4 regions of the Cellulosimicrobium funkei genome follow, and region 4 is predicted to be linked to each of the others. Evidence: riboswitches for the same ligand, from Rfam matches in the RefSeq annotation. Region 4 holds a riboswitch; each other region holds the start of a gene.
The links. Region 4 has a riboswitch for thiamine pyrophosphate ahead of BXA05_RS07010 (thiamine ABC transporter substrate-binding protein). Riboswitches for the same ligand answer to the same signal wherever they lie in the genome.

Region 1 (4,693 bases), on a different contig from region 4:
GACGTACGCGCCGTTCCTCCCCGAGGCGGCCGCGGGCTCGATCGACGGCCGCGACGTCGTCGCGCCGCACCGCCGTGCGCTCAAGGGCGTCGACGTGCTCCAGGGCAAGGTCGTCTCGATCGACCACACGGACCGCCGCGTGACGATCCACCCGGAGGAGGGCGACGACTACTCGGTCACGTACGACCACCTGATCGTCGGCCTCGGCTCGGTGTCGCGCACGCTGCCCATCCCGGGCCTGGCGGAGAACGCGATCGGCTTCAAGAACGTGGAGGAGGCCATCGCGGTCCGCAACCACGTGCTCAACCGGATGGACGTCGCGTCGTCCACGTGGGACGAGAAGCTGCGTCGCCGCATGCTCACGTTCACGTTCGTCGGCGGCGGGTTCGCGGGCATCGAGGCGCTGGCCGAGATCGAGGACATGGCCCGCTACGCGACGCGCAACTACGCGACGATCGAGGAGAAGGACCTCCGCTTCGTCATGATCGAGGGCGCGGGCCGCATCCTGCCCGAGCTCAGCGAGCCCATGGCGCAGTACGCGCTCGACGAGCTGAAGAAGCGCGGCATCGAGTTCCACCTCAGCACGTTCCTGTCGTCGTGCGTGGACGGCCACGTCGTCACCTCGACCGGGGTCGAGTTCGACTCCGACACGATCGTGTGGACCGCGGGCGTCAAGGCGAACCCGGTCCTCAAGGAGTCGTCCGACCTCCCGGTCGACAAGCTGGGCCGCATCACCGTGCTGCCGACGCTCCAGGTCGCGGACGCCGACGGCAACGTCGTGCCGAACGCGTGGGCCGCGGGCGACTGCGCCGCCGTCCCGGACGTGCTGAACCCGGGCAAGTTCTGCCCGCCGAACGCGCAGCACGCCATCCGTGAGGCCACGCGCCTCGCCGACAACCTCGCGCTCGAGCTGCACAGCGAGCCGCCGGTCGAGTACCGCCACAAGAGCGTCGGTACGGTCGCGTCGCTCGGCCTGTACAAGGGCGTCGCGGAGCTGTTCGGCGTGTTCAAGCTCCGCGGGACGCTCGCGTGGCTCATGCACCGCAGCTACCACGTCATGGCGATGCCGACGGGGAACCGCAAGATCCGCATCTTCATCGGCTGGATCGGCCAGTTCCTCATGGGCCGCGAGCTCGTGTCGCTCGGCTCGCTGCACGACCCGCGCGCGGAGTTCCGCGCCGCGTCCGTCCCGCCCAAGAAGGACGGCGACCCGATCAAGCAGACCGCGCAGGGCTCGGCGGCCGCGGCGGAGTCCGGTGCGGGCACCGTCGACGCCGACGACCGGACGCCGGCGGCGAAGGCCTCCTGAGGCCGCGGCCGGGCCCCCGGCCCGGCCGTCGTGCCCGACGACGAGGGGCGAGCCGCGCGTGCGGCTCGCCCCTCGTCGCGTCCGGGTCCGAGCGGGCGGCCGTCGTGGCGACGGGCCCGGGGAGCCCCGCGCGCGCGGTAGATTCGGCCCGCGCCCCCATGGCCCAACTGGCAGAGGCGGCCGGCTTAAACCCGGCGTGTTCCGGGTTCGAGTCCCGGTGGGGGCACCATGCCGACGGGCGGTCGGCTCCGAGGCGCCAGGGCTCCCCGGGCTAGGACAGCCCCGTCGGCCCCTCCGGCTCGGCCGGGGGAGCGGCCTCCTGGCCGAGGATCACGACGGTGCCGTCCGGGTCCTGCACGCGCGCGACGCGCTCGCCCCACGGCTGGTCCGCGGGCGGCTCCAGGACGGGCACGCCCGCGGCCGCGAGGTGCTCGACGGCGCGGTCGCAGTCGTCGACGTACACCCACAGCACGACGCGGGTGTCCGCCGGAGGCGGGTCGCCCTGCCCGAGCCCGAGCGGCGACCCGCCCACGCGCACGCTCACGTAGACGGGTGGGCCGTCGTCGGGGAACGCGTACTCGACCGTCCCGCGCAGCAGGTCGCGGTAGAAGCCGAGGGACCGGTCGAGGTCGGCCACGGTGAGGACGGGGAAGAGGCTGCGGAACACGGTCGCTCCTCGGTGCGCTCGGCGGGTCCTCCCATCGTGCGCCTCGTGCCCCGGGCGCGCGCCCCGTGCCCGGGGCGCCGCGCCTCAGCGCGCGAGCAGCTCCTCGGTCGTGGTGCCGGGGACGGACAGCGTCACGCGCGTGCCCCACGGGTCGTGCACGACGACGGAGCGGCCGTCGTCCGCGTGCTCCAGCCCGCGGGCACGGAGGCGGGCGACGAGCGCGTCGAGGTCCTCGCGGCCCGGCACCGTGACGGCGACGTCGCCGAGCCCGAGGCTCGCAGCGCGGGGCCCGGCGCCCGCGCTGTTCCACACGTTCATCGCGACGTGGTGGTGGTAACCGCCCGCGGACGCGAAGAGCGCCCCGCTGTACCCGGTGAGCGTCGCCTCGAAGCCGACGGCGTCGACGTAGAAGGCGTGGGCGGTCGCGACGTCGCCCACCTGGAGGTGCACGTGGCCGACGCGGCCCGCGAGCGAGGGGCCGGCGTCGAACGTCTCCTGGTCGAGGTGCGTGCGCAGGTAGGCGTTCGGGTCGAGGAACGTCGTCGTCATGAGGATCTGGCCGTGCTCGCGCACCCAGGTCTCGCGGGGGCGGTCGGTGTAGAGCTCGACGCCGTTGCCCTCGGGGTCGGTGAAGTAGAACGCCTCGCTGACGAGGTGGTCGCTCGACCCGACGAACGTGCCGCGGCGGTCCTGCGCGGCGCGGTAGACGGTCGCGGCGAGGCTCGGGCCGTCGTCGAACAGGAAGGCCGTGTGGAACAGGCCGGCCTGGCGCGGGTCGACGGGCGGGAGCCCGGGCGTGTGCACGAGGCGCAGCATGGGTGTGCGGCCGCGGCCCAGCACACGGTGCACCTCCGCGCCGCGCGACCGCTCCTCGAGCGGGGCGAGGGCGAACGCGCCTGTGTAGTACGAGGTCATGAGCTCGAGGTCGCCCACGCGCAGCGTGACGGCGTCCATGCTCGTGGACGGGGACAGGAGGCGGTCGGTCGGCGCGCCCGGCGTGCTCGTGGTCATGTCTGCTCCAACTTGTTGTCGCTACAACTATATTCCCACACCGTGGCGAGGGCTCCCGCACCGGCGCCGTCCTTGCTAGGGTCGGCGCGAACCACGCGGGGCGTCCCGCCCGGGCCACGGCCCGGGCCGAGGGACTGAGACGAGCGGTACGGCCGCCCGGACCCGTCGAACCTGATCTCGCTAGCACGAGCGGAGGAACGTGGGCATGACGACGCCTGCTGCCATCACCCTGAACCCTGTCCTCGCGGACGACCCGACCGCGCTCGTCCGGCAGGAGGAGACCGGCTTCACCGCCGACCTCGCCCGCCGGTACGCGGACCTCTTCGAGACGTTCTACGACCACCCCTTCCTGGCCGGGCTGCGCGACGGCTCCGTCGAGCCCGCCGCGGTCCGCCACTACGTGGGCCAGGACCACCAGTACCTCACGGCCTACCTGCGCTGCTACGGCCTCGGCATGGCCCTCGCGCCCGACCGGTCGTGGGCGGCCTACTTCCACGACAAGGCCGGCTTCCTCCTCGACGACGAGTCGCACGCGCACCACGCGATGTGCGACTTCCTCGGCGTGACGTACGAGGAGGCGCAGACGCACCGCCTCGCGCCGAGCGCGCAGGCCTACGTGGACCACATGACGGCGGCCGGCCGCGACTCGCTCGGCGTGCTGCTCGCCGCGCTGCTCCCGTGCCCGTGGACCTACATCTGGTCCGCGCGGCGCTTCTGGCTCGGCGAGCGCGAGACGACGCCCGGCGCCCTCGGCGACGACCACCCGCTCGCGGGCTGGTGGCAGTTCTACGCGGCCGAGCGCACCGAGGACGTCCTCACGGACCTGCGCGCACGCCTCGACGCGCTCGCCGCGGACGCGGGCGAGGCGGAGCGCGCGCGCATGGAGCGCGCGTTCGAGCTGAGCTGCCGCCACGAGATCCGCTTCTGGCAGATGGCCTGGTCGCTCGAGCGCTGGTGACCCGTCCGGCCGGGCGCGCGGCCGGCTCGCGTCGTGCGCCCGGCCTTACGCCAGCAGCAGATACCCACCCGGGTGCCTCGGCACCCGGGTGGGCCGCGGGTAGCGTGAACGCATGGACGCGACGAGCGCGGTGCCGGGCACGCTGCCGGACGTGGTGCCGGACGGGGCGACGCCGAGCCCCCGCTCCCGGGCGGGCGGACGGGCGGAGCCCCTCCTGCGCCACGTCATCGGGGGGATCCTGCGGCGGGCGCGGCTCGCGCAGGGGCGCACGCTCGTCGACGTCGCGGCCGCCGCGCGCGTCTTCACCGCCTACCTGTCCGAGGTGGAGCGCGGGCGCAAGGAGGCGTCGTCCGAGGTCCTCGCCGCCGTGTGCGGCGCCCTCGGCCTGCGCCTCGTCGATCTCGTCGCCCGCACGGGCGAGGAGCTGCGGCCGCTCGCGCCCGTCCGCGTGCTGTCCTCCGCGCGAGAGCGCGGTGCCCTCTCCGCGCCACGGCACGTCGCCCCGGCGGGCGAGCCCGTGCGGGACCTCCCCGTCGCCGAGACGCTCCGACGTCCGACCGCGCGCGCCGGCGACGTCCTGCTCCTCGCGGCCTGAGCGACGGTCCCCGTCGCACCGCGTGTCGTGCGGGGGCCGGGCGCGGTGCGCGCCGCTACCGTCGGTCCATGACGGAGCCGCAGACCGCGCACGGCACGGCAGCCCAGGACGTCCCGGCCCTCCAGGACCTCGTCGACGACGCCGCGTTCCTCT
Region 2 (4,693 bases), on a different contig from region 4:
CCCCAGCTCAGCCCGGTCACGTACGGGGTCGACGACGCGGGTCGGGTCGTCGTGTCGACGTACCCGGAGCGCGCCAAGGCGGTCAACGTGCGCCGCGACCCGCGCGCGTCGCTGCTGTCCCTGGGCGAGCGGTTCTCCGACCCGTGGGTGCAGGTCGACGGCGAGGCGGAGGTGATCGACCTGCCCGAGTCGGTCGAGCCGCTCGTCGACTACTACCGCGCCGTCGGCGGCGAGCACCCGGACTGGGACGAGTACCGCGCGGCGATGGTCACCCAGGGCAAGTCGCTCGTGCGGCTGACGATCACGCGCTGGGGACCGGTGGCGACGGGCGGCTTCCCGGCGCGCCTCGCCGACGCCTGAGACAGGTCAGAACAGGACCTGCTCCACTCCCCCGCCGACGACGTCGAGCCCGCCGCCGTCCACCGGCATGCCCGCGAGCGCACCACCGTGGCCGTCGCCCGCGTCCTGCGGCGCCGGGTCGACGGCGAGGCTGCCTGCCGGGTAGGCGCCGTCCGTCGGCGGCCCTGGCCGGCGGTGCCGGTCGCCGGGCTCGCCGCGGCGGAACCGGCCCTCGACGCCCGCGGGGCCGCGGTGGCCCGCGACCCCGAACCCGCGTGCCTCGAGCATCGGCCGCACCCGGTCCCACAGCCAGGACCGGTACGCCGTCGAGGCGTACGTGCCGCGGGCGTACACGCGCTCGTACCCGGGGACGAGGCGCGGGTGCTCGCGCGCGAGCCAGCCCATGTACCACTCGCGCGTGCCGGGCTTGAGGTGCAGGGGCAGCACCGTGACGCCGGTCGCGCCCGCGTCCTTGACGGCGTCGAGCAGCTCGGTGAGCGCGCGGGTCGAGTCGGTGAGCCACGGCAGCACGGGAGCGACCATGACGCCGCACGGCAGACCGGCCTCCCGGACCGTGCGGACGAGGTCGAGCCGCGCGCGCGGCGAGGGCGTGCCGGGCTCGACGCTCGCCTGGAGCTCGGGGTCCAGGAGCGCGAGGGACACGCCGATCCCGACCTCGACGCGCGAGGCGGCGTCGACGAGCAGCGGCAGGTCGCGGCGCAGGAGCGTGCCCTTGGTCAGCACGGACAGCGGCGTGCCCGACCCGGCGAGCGCGTCGATGATGCCGGGCATGAGGCGGTAGCGACCCTCGGCGCGCTGGTACGGGTCGGTGTTGGTGCCGAGCGCGACGGCCTCGCGCGCCCAGGACGGGCGGGCGAGCTCGGCGCGCAGCACGTCGTCGACGTTGACCTTGACCACGACCTCCCGGTCGAAGTCCTCGCCCGCGTCGAGGTCGAGGTACTCGTGCGTGGGGCGGGCGAAACAGTTGTGGCTCACGACCCCCGCGGCGACGAAGTCACGCGTGCCGGTCGTGATGTCGACCAGCTCCGTCGTCTCCCCCGGCCCGTCGAGTGCTTCCAGGGAGTCGACGCGTAGCGCCTCGCCGCCGGTGACGTCCTGGCCGTCGAGGACGGGCCGCCCGTCCGCGAGCGCCGCGGCGCCCGGCCCGACGAGCACGTCGCCGAGCGCCAGGCGGGCGCGGTGCCCGGCGCCGCCGACGACGTGCCGCCACCCGCGCTCGGTGAGGAACCGGTGGTCGCCGCTCGCGACGAGGCGCGTGCCGTCGGCGAGGGTCACGCGGTAGGCGCGCTTGCGGGTGGTCCAGCGGTCGAGCACCCGGGTGCGCACGTAGCGCCGGTACGCGCCGTGCGGAGCGGTGCCGACGATCTCGTCGCCGACACGCAGCTCGCCGATCGGCCGTTGCGTGCCGTCGGCCAGCAGCACGGGCGTGGCGGGCGCGAGGCAGTAGGAGCACGCGTGGCTGCACCCGCGGTACGGGTTGACGGTCCAGCGGAACGGCATGCGCGACATCGCCGGCACCTTGGACAGCGCGCTCTTGGCCGTGACCTCGTGGAACGTGATGCCCGCGAACTCGGGCGTGCGCACGCTGCGCACGAGGCCGACCCGCTCCAGCCCGGGGAGCGCGCCGTCGTCCGCGCCGAGCGCCTGTCCGTCCCACCGCATCGCGCTATTCGAACAAACGTTCGAACGCGCTGTCAAGGGCGGGTCAGCCGTCGGCGGACCACGCCTTGAGCAGCGCCAGGTTCCCGAGGGGGATGTGGTGGCCGATGCGCGGGTGGTCCAGCGCGACACCGACGACCCCGGCCGCGCCGAAGGACGCGACGTAGTCGATCGCCGCCGGCACGGGTACCCCGAGCAGCGGCACGGAGCCTGTCTCGTCGTCCGCCAGACCGAGCGCCCGGGCCGCCTCGTCCGCGCGCGCGGCGCTGCTGTAGAGGCAGATCATGGGCCCCTGGTCCGCGGCGACGGCGTACGGACGCGGCTGGTCCTCGGACCCCCGCGCGATGAAGAACCACGTGCCGAGGCGCACCGTCTGCCGCCACAGCGCGATCTGGGCTGACGTGTCGCCCGCGGGCGCGCTCCGCACGGCCTCGTCGAGGCGGTCCAGCTCTGCGACCGCGGCGGGGTCGTTGTCTCGGGTCATGCGCACTGCCTCGTTCCTCGTGGTCGGAGCCCGTACCCGGGTCCGCGCGGGCGCCTCGTCGCCGTCACCTTCTCACGGCGGCCGGGCGTCCCGGTGGGTGAGACGCCGGGATTGTCCGGCGGCCGTCCAGGCCCTAGGGTCGGGCCGAACGCCCCCGGGGAGCGCACGAGCGCTGAGAGTGCAGGCCGGACACCCGTCCCCCCTGCAGACCCGTGGAACCTGATCTGGTTCGTACCAGCGAAGGGAGCAGGGCGGACGTCACCGTCCCCTGCGCGCTCGTGCCCGCGCCCCGCGCGTGCCGTCCGCGCGGGGGCGGCGGTGGCGCGCCGTCGTGCACCCCTCGCCCCGGGGGCCCGACGGAGGGAACCGCATGACCGAGCCCCGCACCACGCCGCCCCGGGCGACCCCGCCCACCCCCACGCCCGGCGCCACGCCCGACGGCGTGCCCGACGGCGCGCGGCCCGCCCCTGGTCTCCACGAGGCCGTCGCCGCTCCCCCGAGCCGTGCCCGTCGCCGCGGCCTCACCCTCCACGAGACGGTCCTCGTCGCCGTGCTGGGGGTCGTGTTCGGGTTCGTCTACTGGGCGTTCGTGCAGCTCTGGGCCCCGCTCCAGCTCGCCATGGGACCGCTCGCGGACCTCGCCGCCAACGTGCTCGCGGGCGCGTGGATCGTCGTCGGCCCCCTCGCGACGTACATCGTGCGCAAGCCGGGCGTCGGCATCCTCACCGAGACGCTCGCGGCGCTCGTCGAGGTGGTCTTCCTCGCGTCGCCCGCCGGCCCGCTGCTCGTCCTCGTCGGGCTCGTCCAGGGCGTTGGGGCCGAGATCCCCTTCGCCCTCACCCGGTACCGCCGCTACGGCTGGTGGGTCTTCGTCGCGTCGGGCGTCAGCGCGGCGCTCGTCACGTACGCGTTCAACGCGGTCCGGTTCGGCTGGCTCGGGCAGGACTACGCGATGCTCCGGCTCGGCGTGCAGGTCGTCTCGTGCGTCGTGCTGTGCGGGATCGCGGCGCGCCTCCTCGGCGACGCCCTCGCCCGCACCGGCGCGCTCGACGCCTTCGCGATCGGGGCCGACCGCCGTGGCTGAGGCACCGACCGCCGCACCGGACGTCACGCCGGACGCCGTGTCCGGCGACGTGCCCTGCGACGTGCCCGACGCCGTCGCCGCCGCCGGTCTGACCGTCACCGTGGGCCACGACGGCACGCGCGTGCTCGACGACCTCACGCTCACCGTCCCCGCGGGCACCGGGCTGCTCGTGCTCGGCCCCTCGGGCTGCGGGAAGTCCACGCTGCTGCGTGCGCTCGTCGGCGTCGTGCCCCACACGCTCCCGGGGTCGGTCACGGGCGACCTGCGCGTGACGGGCGTCGACCCGCGCGACACGACCCCGGCGGCGCTCGCCGCGCGCGTCGGCCTCGTCCAGCAGCGGCCGGGCGACCAGCTCTGCCTCGCCCGCGTCGACGACGAGCTGCGGTTCGCGCTCGAGAACCGGGCGGCGGACCCGCGCACGATGGACGCCCGCGCCGCCACCGCGCTCGCCGCCGTCGGTGCGGACCACCTGCACGACCGGCCGACCCACGCGCTGTCGGGGGGCGAGGCGCAGCGCGTCGCCCTCGCGGCGGCGCTCGTCGCCGACCCCGAGCTCGTGGTCCTCGACGAGGCGACGGCGTTCCTCGACCCGGCGGCGGCGCACGAGGTCGGGACGCTCGTGGGCGGGCTCGTCCGGGCGCCCGGACGGGACGCGCCCGACACCCCCGGCCGGTCGGTCGTGCTCGTCGAGCACCGCCTCGACGACGTCGGGACACTCCCGGCCGCGACGCTCGTGCTCGACGACACCGGTCGCGTCGTCGCGCACGGCCCCACGACCGCCGTCCTGCGCGCGCACGCCGCCACGCTCGCCGCGCTCGGGTGCTGGCTGCCGCTCGACATCCGGCTGGAGCACGCCGGAGCCCCGGGCCCGCTCGGCGCACCCGCGACCGACGCCTGGCTCGTCAACCTCGCGCGCTCCGCCGACCCCCGCACCGCCGACCCCCGCGCCGCGGACCCCCGTGACGCAGACACCGGCCCGGCGGCGCTCGCCCCTGACCGCCCGGTCGCCCTGCGTGCCCGTCGCCTCGCGGTGCACCGCGCCGCGACAGGCCGCCGACGGCGCGGGCGGGACGAGACGCCGGTGGTGCGCGACGTCGACCTCGACG
Region 3 (4,693 bases), on a different contig from region 4:
ACAACGCGCTCGACGTGCTGCGCGGCTACGACGTCGTGCTCGACGGCGCCGACAACTTCCCGACCCGCTACCTCGTCTCCGACGCGGCCGAGGTCCTCGGCCTGCCCGTCGTCTGGGGCTCGATCTACCGCTTCCAGGGACAGGTCAGCGTCTTCTGGGCCGCGCCCCGGTTCGCCGTGCCCGACGACGCCCCGCACCCGGACGCCGCGGGTCCCGATCCCGCGGCGGGGTCGGGGGAGCAGGGCCCGCGCGGGGTCACCTACCGCGACGTGTTCCCCGTCCCGCCGCCCCCGGGCGCGGCACCCGACTGCGCGACCGGCGGCGTGTTCGGCGCGATGTGCGGCACCGTCGGCTCCGTCATGGCGACCGAGGCGATCAAGCTCGTCACCGGCGCCGGCACCACGCTGCTGGGCCGCCTCGCCGTCTACGACGCCCTCGACCTCTCGTGGCGCCAGCTCACCGTGCGCGCCGACCCGACGCGCGAGCCCGTCACCGCGCTCCTGCCGGGCGACGACGCCTACGCCGCGTTCTGCGGGCTCCGGCCCGCGGCGCAGGCCGTGGCGACGCCCGGTGCCGGGGCGGGGCCGACCGGGGCCGCGGGGCCCGCGCCGCGCGACGTGTCCGCCCCTGACGCGGCCGCCCTGCTGCGGGCCGACGACGCCGCACCCTTCCTGCTCGACGTCCGCGAGGACTGGGAGGCGCAGGTGCGCCCGCTCCCCGGGTCGACGCTCGTCCCGAGCGGCGCGTTCCTCGGCGGCACGCAGGACCCCGGTGCCGCCGCGGCGCTCGCGGACCTGCCCGCCGACCGCCCGGTGCTCGTGGTGTGCGCGGTCGGCGGCCGGTCGGCCCGCGTCGCCGACGCCGCCCGCGCGGCGGGCCTCGACGCCCGCTCCGTCGTCGGCGGCGTCCAGGCCCTCCTCGACGCCCTGAAGACCCCCACCCTCTAGCCCCCTGCACGTCGACCAGGTGGTCGTGGCACGTCCTGGTCGACGGACGAGCCGGGATGGCCTGCTCGGCCCGCCGGGACGGCCTGGTGGACGGGGTCAGAGGGCCAGGTCCAGGCGGCCCTGCGGGGACGAGCTCGCCAGGGCGCCCTCGCGGCGGGGGATGCGCCCGGCGCCCGCGGCGAGCCGGCCCGACTCGACGGCGAGGCGCATCGCGCGGGCCATGCGGACCGGGTCGGCGGCGCGCGTGACGGCCGTCGCGAGGAGCACTCCGTCGCAGCCGAGCTCCATGGCGAGCGTGGCGTCGGACGCCGTGCCGATCCCCGCGTCGAGGATGACGGGCACCCGGGCCGCGGCGGCGATCGCCTCGATGTTGCGCGGGTTGAGGATGCCGAGCCCCGTGCCGATGGGTGCCCCGAGGGGCATGACGGCGGCGCAGCCGACGTCCTCCAGCCGGCGCGCGAGGATCGGGTCGTCGTTCGTGTAGGGCAGCACGACGAACCCGTCGCGCACGAGCTGGTCGGCCGCCTCGACGAGGCCGACCGGGTCGGGCAGGAGGGTCACGTCGTCGGCGATCACCTCGAGCTTGACCCACTCGGTGCCGCACGCCTCGCGCGCGAGGTGCGCGGTGAGCACGGCCTCCCGCACGGAGAAGCACCCGGCGGTGTTGGGCAGCGCGCGGATGCCGAGGCGGGCGAGCAGCGCCCAGATCCCCGCGTCGGGGCTCGCGTCCCCGCCGGCGCGGACGGCGACGCGTCGCATCGCGACGGTCGTCAGGGCGGTGCCCGACGCGACGAGCGCGTCCTCGAGCGTGAGCAGGTTCGCGGCCCCGCCGGTGCCCATGACGAGGCGCGACCCGACGGGCGTGCCGGCGACGACGAGCGGGTCGTCGGCGACGGCCGGGCCGCTCGCGGTGGCGGGGGAGACGTCGGTCGTGGTCATGGCTCCTCCTCAGCCGCCCTGGACGGCGGTGACGATCTCGATGCGGTCCCCGGGCGCGACGACGGTCGTCGCCCAGGCGCCGCGCGGCACGACGGCGTCCCCGACGGCCACCGCGACGCCCTGCGGCGTGCCGTCGGCGACGTAGGCGGGGACGAGCGCGGCGACGAGCCGCTCCAGGTCGACGTCGCCGTCGAGCGGGTACGGCTCGCCGTTGACGAGCGCGGTGGGTGCGGGTGCGGTCACGGGTCTCACCTCGGTGTCGTGGCGGTGCGGGCGAAGCGGTCGGTCCGGGCGGTGGCGAGGGCGGTCGCGACGTCGTCCCTGGGCTCGGTCCCGCCCAGGCCGGAGAGCCCGCCGAGCCCGGCGACGACGGCGTCGGCCGTGAGCGGGGCGAGCAGGATGCCGTTGCGGCCGTGGCCCGTCGCGAGGTGCAGCCCCGGGACGTCCGTCGGCCCGACGAGCGGGAGGTTGTCCGGGGTCGCGGGACGCCCCCGCGGCGTCACCTCGACCAGCGCGGCCTCGTCGATCCCCGGCAGGAGGGCGCGCGCGTCCCGCAGGAGCGCGAAGACCCCGCCGGCGGTGGCGCGGCGGTCGTCCGGGTTCTCCTCGGTGGTGGCCCCGACGACGACCTCCCGGTGACCCGCGCGCGGCCCCGCCGGCTCGGCGTCGCGCGGCACGACGTACACCGGCCGGCCCTGCACGAGCCCGCGCACGACGTGCTCCAGCGCGAGGTCCGGGCCGGCGTCGAGCCGCAGCGTCTGACCCTTCACCGGGCGCGTGGGCACGACGACGCCCGGCACGTCCGCGAGGAGGGCGCCCGACTGCCAGCCCGCCGCGACGACGACCGCACCCGCGCGGTGGAGCCGGCCGGCGTCGTCGTGCACGCCGACCACGCGCCCGGCATCGAGCGCGAGCCGGGTCGCGGACGCGCGGACGACGCGCGCCCCGGTGGCCGAGCCCGCACCCGCGGCGTCGCGCCCGCCGACCGCCGCGAGCAGCGCGGCGTGCGTCGCGCGCGGGTCGACCGCGTGGTCCGCGGGGGCCCACGCCGCCCCGGCGACGCGCGGGCCCAGGTACGGCTCGCGGCGGCGCGCGTCGGCGACGGTGAGCTCGTGCGACGCGAGACCGCGCGCGGCGTGCAGCGCGAGGACGCGGCGGAGCAGCGCGAGGTCGTCCGCGTCGTAGGCGAGGGTGAGCGTCCCGGCGGTCCGCAGCCCGACGTCCGCCCCCGTCGCCGCGCGCAGGTCCGCGGCGAACGCCGGCCACGCCGCGGCGGCCGCGAGGTGGAGCCGCAGGGCGGCCTCCTCCCCGAAGTCGGCCTCGGTCACCGGCGCCAGCATCCCCGCGGCGGCATGCGTCGCGCCCGCGCCCGGCGCCGGGTCGAGCACCGTGACGGTCAGGCCCGCGCGCGCCGCGCGCCACGCGACGGCGAGACCCACGATCCCGCCCCCCACGACGACGACGTCACGCGCGCCGTCGGGCACGACGGAGCCACCCGCGGACGGGTGGACGGACAGGCTCATGTGCGCTCCCTTCGCTGGCATGACCCAGATCAGGTTCGACGGTCGGCGGCGACGCCCTCTCAGCCCCGTGCGGGGCTCCCGTGCTGTCGGCCACAGTACCTCCTGCCGTGGGCCCGCCGAGGTTAGGCTCCCGCGGGTGAGCTCCGAGACCTCCACCACCCCGGCCACTCCCGCCCCGTCGGCGGCGGACGCCGCACGCGCCCGGCTCGCCGACGCGCGGCTCTACCTCTGCACGGACGCGCGCGAGGAGCGCGGCGACCTCGAGGACTTCCTGCGGGCGGCGCTCGCGGGCGGGGTGGACGTCGTGCAGCTCCGCGACAAGACGCTCGACGTCGCGCGGGAGCTCGAGCTCCAGGAGCTCGTCGCGCGCGTCGCGACGGAGCACGGCGCGCTGTGGGCCGTGAACGACCGGGCGGACGTGGCGTCGGTCACGGGCGCGCCGGTCGTGCACATGGGCCAGGGCGACCTGCCGGTCCCGGCCGTGCGGGCGCTGCTCGGCGCGGGGCCCGTGCTCGGCCGGTCCACGCACTCGGCCGCGCAGGCGGCCGCGGCGGAGGCCGACCCGGCGGTGGACTACTTCTGCGTAGGCCCGCTGTGGGCGACCCCGACGAAGCCGGGGCGGGCCGCCGTCGGCCTGGACCTGCTGCGCGACGTCGCGGCGACCCGGCCCGCGACGCCGTGGTTCGCGATCGGCGGGATCGACGCGGACCGGCTCGACGCGGTCCTCGACGCGGGCGCGACCCGGATCGTGGTGGTGCGCGCGATCACGGCGGCGAGCGACCCGGAGGCGGCCGCCCGCGCCCTGCGCGAGCGCGTCGCGGCGCGCGCCGAGGTGCGCACCGACGCCTGAGACGCGGGACGAGCCCCGCCGCACGGCGACTATCCTGGACGGGTGACGTCACCCGCCACCGCTCCCGACACCCCCACCACCGCCGAGGTGGCCTCGACCCCGCGGCCCGTGCTCGTCGTCGACTTCGGCGCCCAGTACGCGCAGCTCATCGCGCGCCGCGTGCGCGAGGCCAAGGTCTACTCCGAGATCGTGCCGCACACCTTCACGGTCGAGCAGATGCTCGCCAAGGACCCGGCCGCGATCATCCTCTCGGGCGGTCCCTCGTCCGTGTACGCCACGGGTGCCCCGTTCGTCGACCCGGCGCTGTTCGAGGCCGGCGTGCCCGTCATGGGCATCTGCTACGGCTTCCAGGCCATGGCGAAGGCCCTCGGCGGCGAGGTCGCCCAGACGGGCCTGCGCGAGTACGGCGGCACCGAGGTCGAGGTGTGCGCCGC
Region 4 (4,693 bases):
GACGACGACAGGTTGAGGGCGCGCTCGCGCCGGGCCCGCGTGCGGTTCGCCACCGTGAGCGCCGCCGCGACGACCACGAGCTGCACGACCGACAGCACCGCCGCGGTGCGCAGGTCGAGGAACTGCGTGGTCTGGATCCAGATCTCCGTCTCGATCGTCCCGTAGCGGATGCCGCCGAGCACGAGCACGACGCCGAACGCCGTCGCGCAGAACAGGAAGACGATCGACGCGGCGCTCGCGATCGCGGGCGTGAGCGCCGGGAGCGTCACGGTGCGGAACGCGCGCCACGGCGTCGCGCCGAGGGCGCGCGCCGCCTGCTCGGCGCGTGGGTCGAGGTGCTCCCAGAGCCCGCCGACCGTGCGCACCACCACGGAGTAGTTGAAGAACACGAGCGCGACGACGATCGCGGCGAACGTCTCGTCGAGCCGCAGGAACCCGAGCGGGCCGCCCTGCACGAGCAGCGACCGGAACGCGACGCCGACGACGACGGTCGGCAGCACGAACGGCACCGTGACGAGCGCGCGCACGACCCGCCGACCGGGGAACCGGCACCGGTACAGCACGTACGCGCCGGGCACACCGAGCAGCAGCGACAGCGCCGTGCCGAGCACGGCCTGCCAGAGCGTGAGGCCGACGATCCGCCACGTGCGGGGCTCGGAGAAGACCTCCGCGAACCCCGAGAGGTCGAGGCCGCCGTCGTCCCCGACGAACCCGCGCGCCACGAGCGTGACGACCGGCCACGCGAAGAACACCCCGAGGAACGCGAGCGGCACCGCCGCCGCCAGACCCCACAGCGCCCCGCGCCCGACGCCGCCCCGCCGGACCGCCCGACCCCTCACCACGGCTCTACCTCGGGAAACCACGGTTCTCCCCTGCGCGACCACGGCTCTACCCCGCGAGGTAGAGCCGTGGTCGCCGGGGGACCGGGGGTCAGTCGACGACCGTCGCCGTCCATGCCTTGATCCACTCGTCGCGGTGCGCCGCGACGTCGGCGGGCGCGACCTCGAAGGGCTCGTCGGCGAGCGGCGCGAACTCGGCCCAGCCGTCGGGCAGCGCGACGGAGTCGTCGGCCGGGTACATGTACATCTGGTCGGCGACGTCGGCCTGGAACGTCTCGCTCACGAGGAAGTCGAGGAGCTGCTGCGCGCCCTCGGGGTTCTTCGCGTTCGCGAGCACGCCCGCGTACTCGACCTGGCGGAAGCACGTGTCGAGCAGCGCACCCGTGGTCGACGCGGAGCCGTCCTCGGTGAGCGTGAACGCGGGCGACGTCGAGTACGACAGCACGAGCGGGCGCGGGCCGGCGCCCTCCGAGCCGGAGAAGTCGACGTAGTACGCGTCGGACCAGCCGTCGACGACCTTCACGCCGTTGGCGCGCAGGTCCGCCCAGTAGTCCTCCCAGCCGTCCTCGCCGAACGCCCCGACGGTCGCGAGGAGGAACGCGAGGCCCGGCGACGACGTCGCGGGGTTGGTCACGACGAGGAGGTCCCGGTACTCGGGCTTCGCCAGGTCCTCCAGCGTCACGGGCTCGGGGATCCCCGCGTCGGCGAACCACGCGTGGTCCACGTTGACGCACACGTCACCGAGGTCGACGGCGGTGAGCTCGCCGCCGTCGCCGACCGCGTACGACGCCGCGGACTCCGAGACGTCCGCGGGCGTGTACGGCTCGAGGACGCCCTCGTCGATCGCGCGCGACGCGAAGGTGTTGTCGATCCCGAACACGACGTCGCCGAGGGGCGAGTCCTTCGTGAGGATCAGCTGGTTGACCAGCGCGCCGCCGTCGCCGGGCGCGACCTGCTCGACGGTCAGCCCGCTCTCCTCCTCGAACGCGGCGAGCACGTCGTCGCTCACCGCGAAGGAGTCGTGGGTTACCAGCGTGACCGTGCCCCCGCTGCCCGACGACGCGTCGTCGCCCCCGGCGCCGTCGCCCCCCGAGCAGGCCGCGAGGGCGAGGAGCGCGAGCGTCGCGCCCACGCCGGTCGCGAGGGCCCGGCCGCGGCGGGCGACGGTGGTCGTGTGCTGCATGTGTCCTCCCTGGACGTTCAGGAGGGGTCCACCGGCCCGACGGGCCGCGCGCCGGGTGGGCGCGACGGACCGCGCGAGCAGGTGATCGAGATTCCCGACTTCCTCCACCGGTGCTAACCGGATCAGGTTCGAGGGTCTGCGGTGGTCCGCACTCTCAGCTCCTCCAGGAGCTCCCCTGTCGTTCACCGCGAGCCTACACCGACCGGCTCCGAGTGGTTCTCGGAGGGAGCGCGCCGTGCTTACCGTCGGTGCAGAAGGACCACCCCAGCATCGGCTGTAGGCTCGCGAAGCACGGGACATCGAGTACGTCTTCGAGCTGCTCACCTCGACCGTGGTCAGAGGGCGCACAGCCAGGAACCCTGCCGGTTACTCGACGAACGTCTGCACCATCGTTCGAGACAGGTACGACGGCGGGCTCGTCACGATGTTCCGGGGAGGCCACGACATGCCCATATCACTGGTCCTGCGCAGGGAGCGCGGCGAGGACATCCGGCGTGCCGAGCAGACGTACCTTCCCGCAGATGCTTCTCGAGATCCTGCCGAGTATCCGCTCCTGAGCGGAGTCGACCCGTACGCCAACACCATCTTCAACGCTCGTCAGATGCACCAGCTCCTCGTCGAGGTCGACCGGCTCCTCTCGGGCCCGCTCGGCGTCGCGGAGCGCGCGTCGCTCGAGGCCGTAGCCGACCTCTGCCGGGACGCCCGTCGCGTCCATCGCTATCTCTGGTTCATCGGCGACTGATCGAGAATCTCGCGTTGTCGAACGCAGCCGCCGCGTCGCTGCTGCGGTGCGCGTCGAACGTCGACGTCGCGAGGCACGGCGAGCCCGCGTTCCTCGGGATCGTCACGAGCACGGGCTCCGCTAGTCCACCCCGTCACTCCGGCGGCGCTCATCCCTCTACCGCCTTTCCTGAGCGCCACCCTGAGAGATCCCTGAGAGTGCCTCCCACGGGACCAGGGGGAGGTCCGGGCGGTTCCCCGATGCCCGCGCGCCGGTGCCCGCGCGAGGGTCGGTGGTGACCGGGCTGCCCTGGCGCGGTCACCACGACGCAAGAGGGGAAGGACCATGAGCAGCTCACCGATCGCTGCAGTCGCCACCGGAGGCAAGAGGGCGGGCAGCACGGAGCGTGGCACGACGGCGGGCGCGATCGCCACGGCCCGAGGACTGGTGAGGACCTACGGTCGCGGCGAGGCCGCGGTGCGTGCGCTCGACGGCGTGGACGTGGACGTCGAGAAGGGCCGGCTGACCGCGATCATGGGCCCGTCCGGCTCGGGCAAGTCGACACTCATGCACTGCCTCGCGGGGCTCGACTCCCCCACGGCGGGGACCGTCGTCGTCGACGGCGAGACGGTCTCCGCGATGAGCGAGCGGCGCCTGACGCGCCTGCGGCGCACGCGCCTGGGGTTCGTCTTCCAGTCGTTCAACCTCGTGCCGACGCTCACGGCGGAGGAGAACATCGTGCTGCCGCTCGCGATCGCCCGGCGGCCCGTCGACCGGGAGTGGTTCGACCGCGTGGTCGACGCCGTGGGCCTGCGCCCCCGGCTGGGGCACCGGCCCGCCGAGCTCTCGGGCGGGCAGCAGCAGCGGGTCGCGTGCGCGAGGGCGCTGGTGTCGCGACCCGCGATCGTGCTCGCGGACGAGCCGACGGGGAACCTCGACTCGCGCGCCGCCGCGGAGGTCCTGGGCTTCCTGCGCGCGTCCGTGGACGACCTCGGCCAGTCCGTCGCGATGGTCACGCACGACCCGACCGCCGCGTCGTACGCCCACCGGGTGCTCTTCCTCGCGGACGGCCGCCTCGTGACCGAGCTCCACGACCCCACGCCGCAGGCGGTCCTCGACACGCTGGGCTCCCTCACGCCCGCCGGGCCGTCCCCGGCGCACGCCACCCCGGCACCGACGACGGCGGCCGCCCGATGATGGGCCGGATCGCGCTGCGCGGCGTGCGCGCCCACGGCGCGCAGCTCGTCCTCTCGGTGCTCGCCGTGACGATCGGCGTCGCGTTCGTGACCGGCACGTTCGCGCTGCGTGCGATGCTCGCGACCACGTTCGACGGCATCGTCGCCTCGTCGGTCCAGGCGGACGCGTACGTGCGCGGCGCGTCGTCGGCCGGGGACGCGCTGATGTCGGCGTCGGCCCAGGTCGGCGGGGCGCGCAGCCTCGTCCCGGCGGACCTGGCGCACGACCTCGGCGCGCGCGACGACGTCGCGCTCGCGCTCCCCGAGATGAGCGGTCCCGCGGTGCTCGTGGGCGCGGACGGGACCGCGGTCCTCGGCAGCCAGGCGCCGAGCATCGGCGTCGCCTACGACCCCCGCGACCCCGGCCCCCAGGTGGTCGACGGCCGCGCACCCCGCGACGGCGGCGAGGTCGCGCTCGAGTCGGCGACGCTCGCGGCGTCGGGCCTCGCGGTGGGCGACACGACCGACGTCGTGCTGGGCGACGCCGTGCGGCCCGTGCGCGTGGTCGGCGAGGTCTCGCTGTCCGCGCCGATGGCGGGCGCGACGATCGTCCTGCTCGACGCCGGGACCGCCGCCGCGACGTACGCGCCCGACGGCCTCGTCCCGTCGGTCGCGCTGTACGCGGCCGACGGCGTCTCACCCGAGGCGCTGCGGGACGCCGTCGCGACCGCGCTCCCCGCGGGCGCCGAGGCGCTGACGGGGGCGGAGCTGCGCG

Region 1: another riboswitch for thiamine pyrophosphate. It lies ahead of BXA05_RS17245 (TenA family protein); the one in region 4 lies ahead of BXA05_RS07010 (thiamine ABC transporter substrate-binding protein).
Region 2: another riboswitch for thiamine pyrophosphate. It lies ahead of BXA05_RS10295 (ECF transporter S component); the one in region 4 lies ahead of BXA05_RS07010 (thiamine ABC transporter substrate-binding protein).
Region 3: another riboswitch for thiamine pyrophosphate. It lies ahead of thiO (glycine oxidase ThiO); the one in region 4 lies ahead of BXA05_RS07010 (thiamine ABC transporter substrate-binding protein).

The regions. Positions count from the first base shown of each region.
Region 1 is NZ_FTMI01000007.1:232,252-236,944, forward strand. Features, by position in the region: gene BXA05_RS17225 (NAD(P)/FAD-dependent oxidoreductase) at 1-1,309, shown strand, start outside; tRNA gene BXA05_RS17230 (tRNA-Leu) at 1,462-1,538, shown strand; gene BXA05_RS17235 (VOC family protein) at 1,581-1,976, opposite strand; gene BXA05_RS17240 (VOC family protein) at 2,061-2,987, opposite strand; TPP riboswitch at 3,074-3,202, shown strand; gene BXA05_RS17245 (TenA family protein) at 3,193-3,945, shown strand; gene BXA05_RS20735 (helix-turn-helix domain-containing protein) at 4,058-4,540, shown strand; gene BXA05_RS17255 (DUF6882 domain-containing protein) at 4,609-4,693, shown strand, end outside.
Region 2 is NZ_FTMI01000003.1:468,630-473,322, forward strand. Features, by position in the region: gene BXA05_RS10280 (PPOX class F420-dependent oxidoreductase) at 1-360, shown strand, start outside; gene BXA05_RS10285 (Rv2578c family radical SAM protein) at 367-2,022, opposite strand; gene BXA05_RS10290 (hypothetical protein) at 2,066-2,503, opposite strand; TPP riboswitch at 2,649-2,768, shown strand; gene BXA05_RS10295 (ECF transporter S component) at 2,874-3,587, shown strand; gene BXA05_RS10300 (ABC transporter ATP-binding protein) at 3,580-4,693, shown strand, end outside.
Region 3 is NZ_FTMI01000004.1:152,382-157,074, forward strand. Features, by position in the region: gene BXA05_RS11770 (ThiF family adenylyltransferase) at 1-947, shown strand, start outside; gene BXA05_RS11775 (thiazole synthase) at 1,044-1,886, opposite strand; gene thiS (sulfur carrier protein ThiS) at 1,896-2,129, opposite strand; gene thiO (glycine oxidase ThiO) at 2,135-3,409, opposite strand; TPP riboswitch at 3,399-3,501, opposite strand; gene thiE (thiamine phosphate synthase) at 3,546-4,259, shown strand; gene guaA (glutamine-hydrolyzing GMP synthase) at 4,302-4,693, shown strand, end outside.
Region 4 is NZ_FTMI01000002.1:621,063-625,755, reverse strand. Features, by position in the region: gene BXA05_RS07015 (ABC transporter permease) at 1-842, opposite strand, end outside; gene BXA05_RS07010 (thiamine ABC transporter substrate-binding protein) at 931-2,022, opposite strand; TPP riboswitch at 2,105-2,209, opposite strand; gene BXA05_RS19680 (hypothetical protein) at 2,354-2,764, shown strand; gene BXA05_RS07000 (ABC transporter ATP-binding protein) at 3,089-3,940, shown strand; gene BXA05_RS06995 (ABC transporter permease) at 3,937-4,693, shown strand, end outside.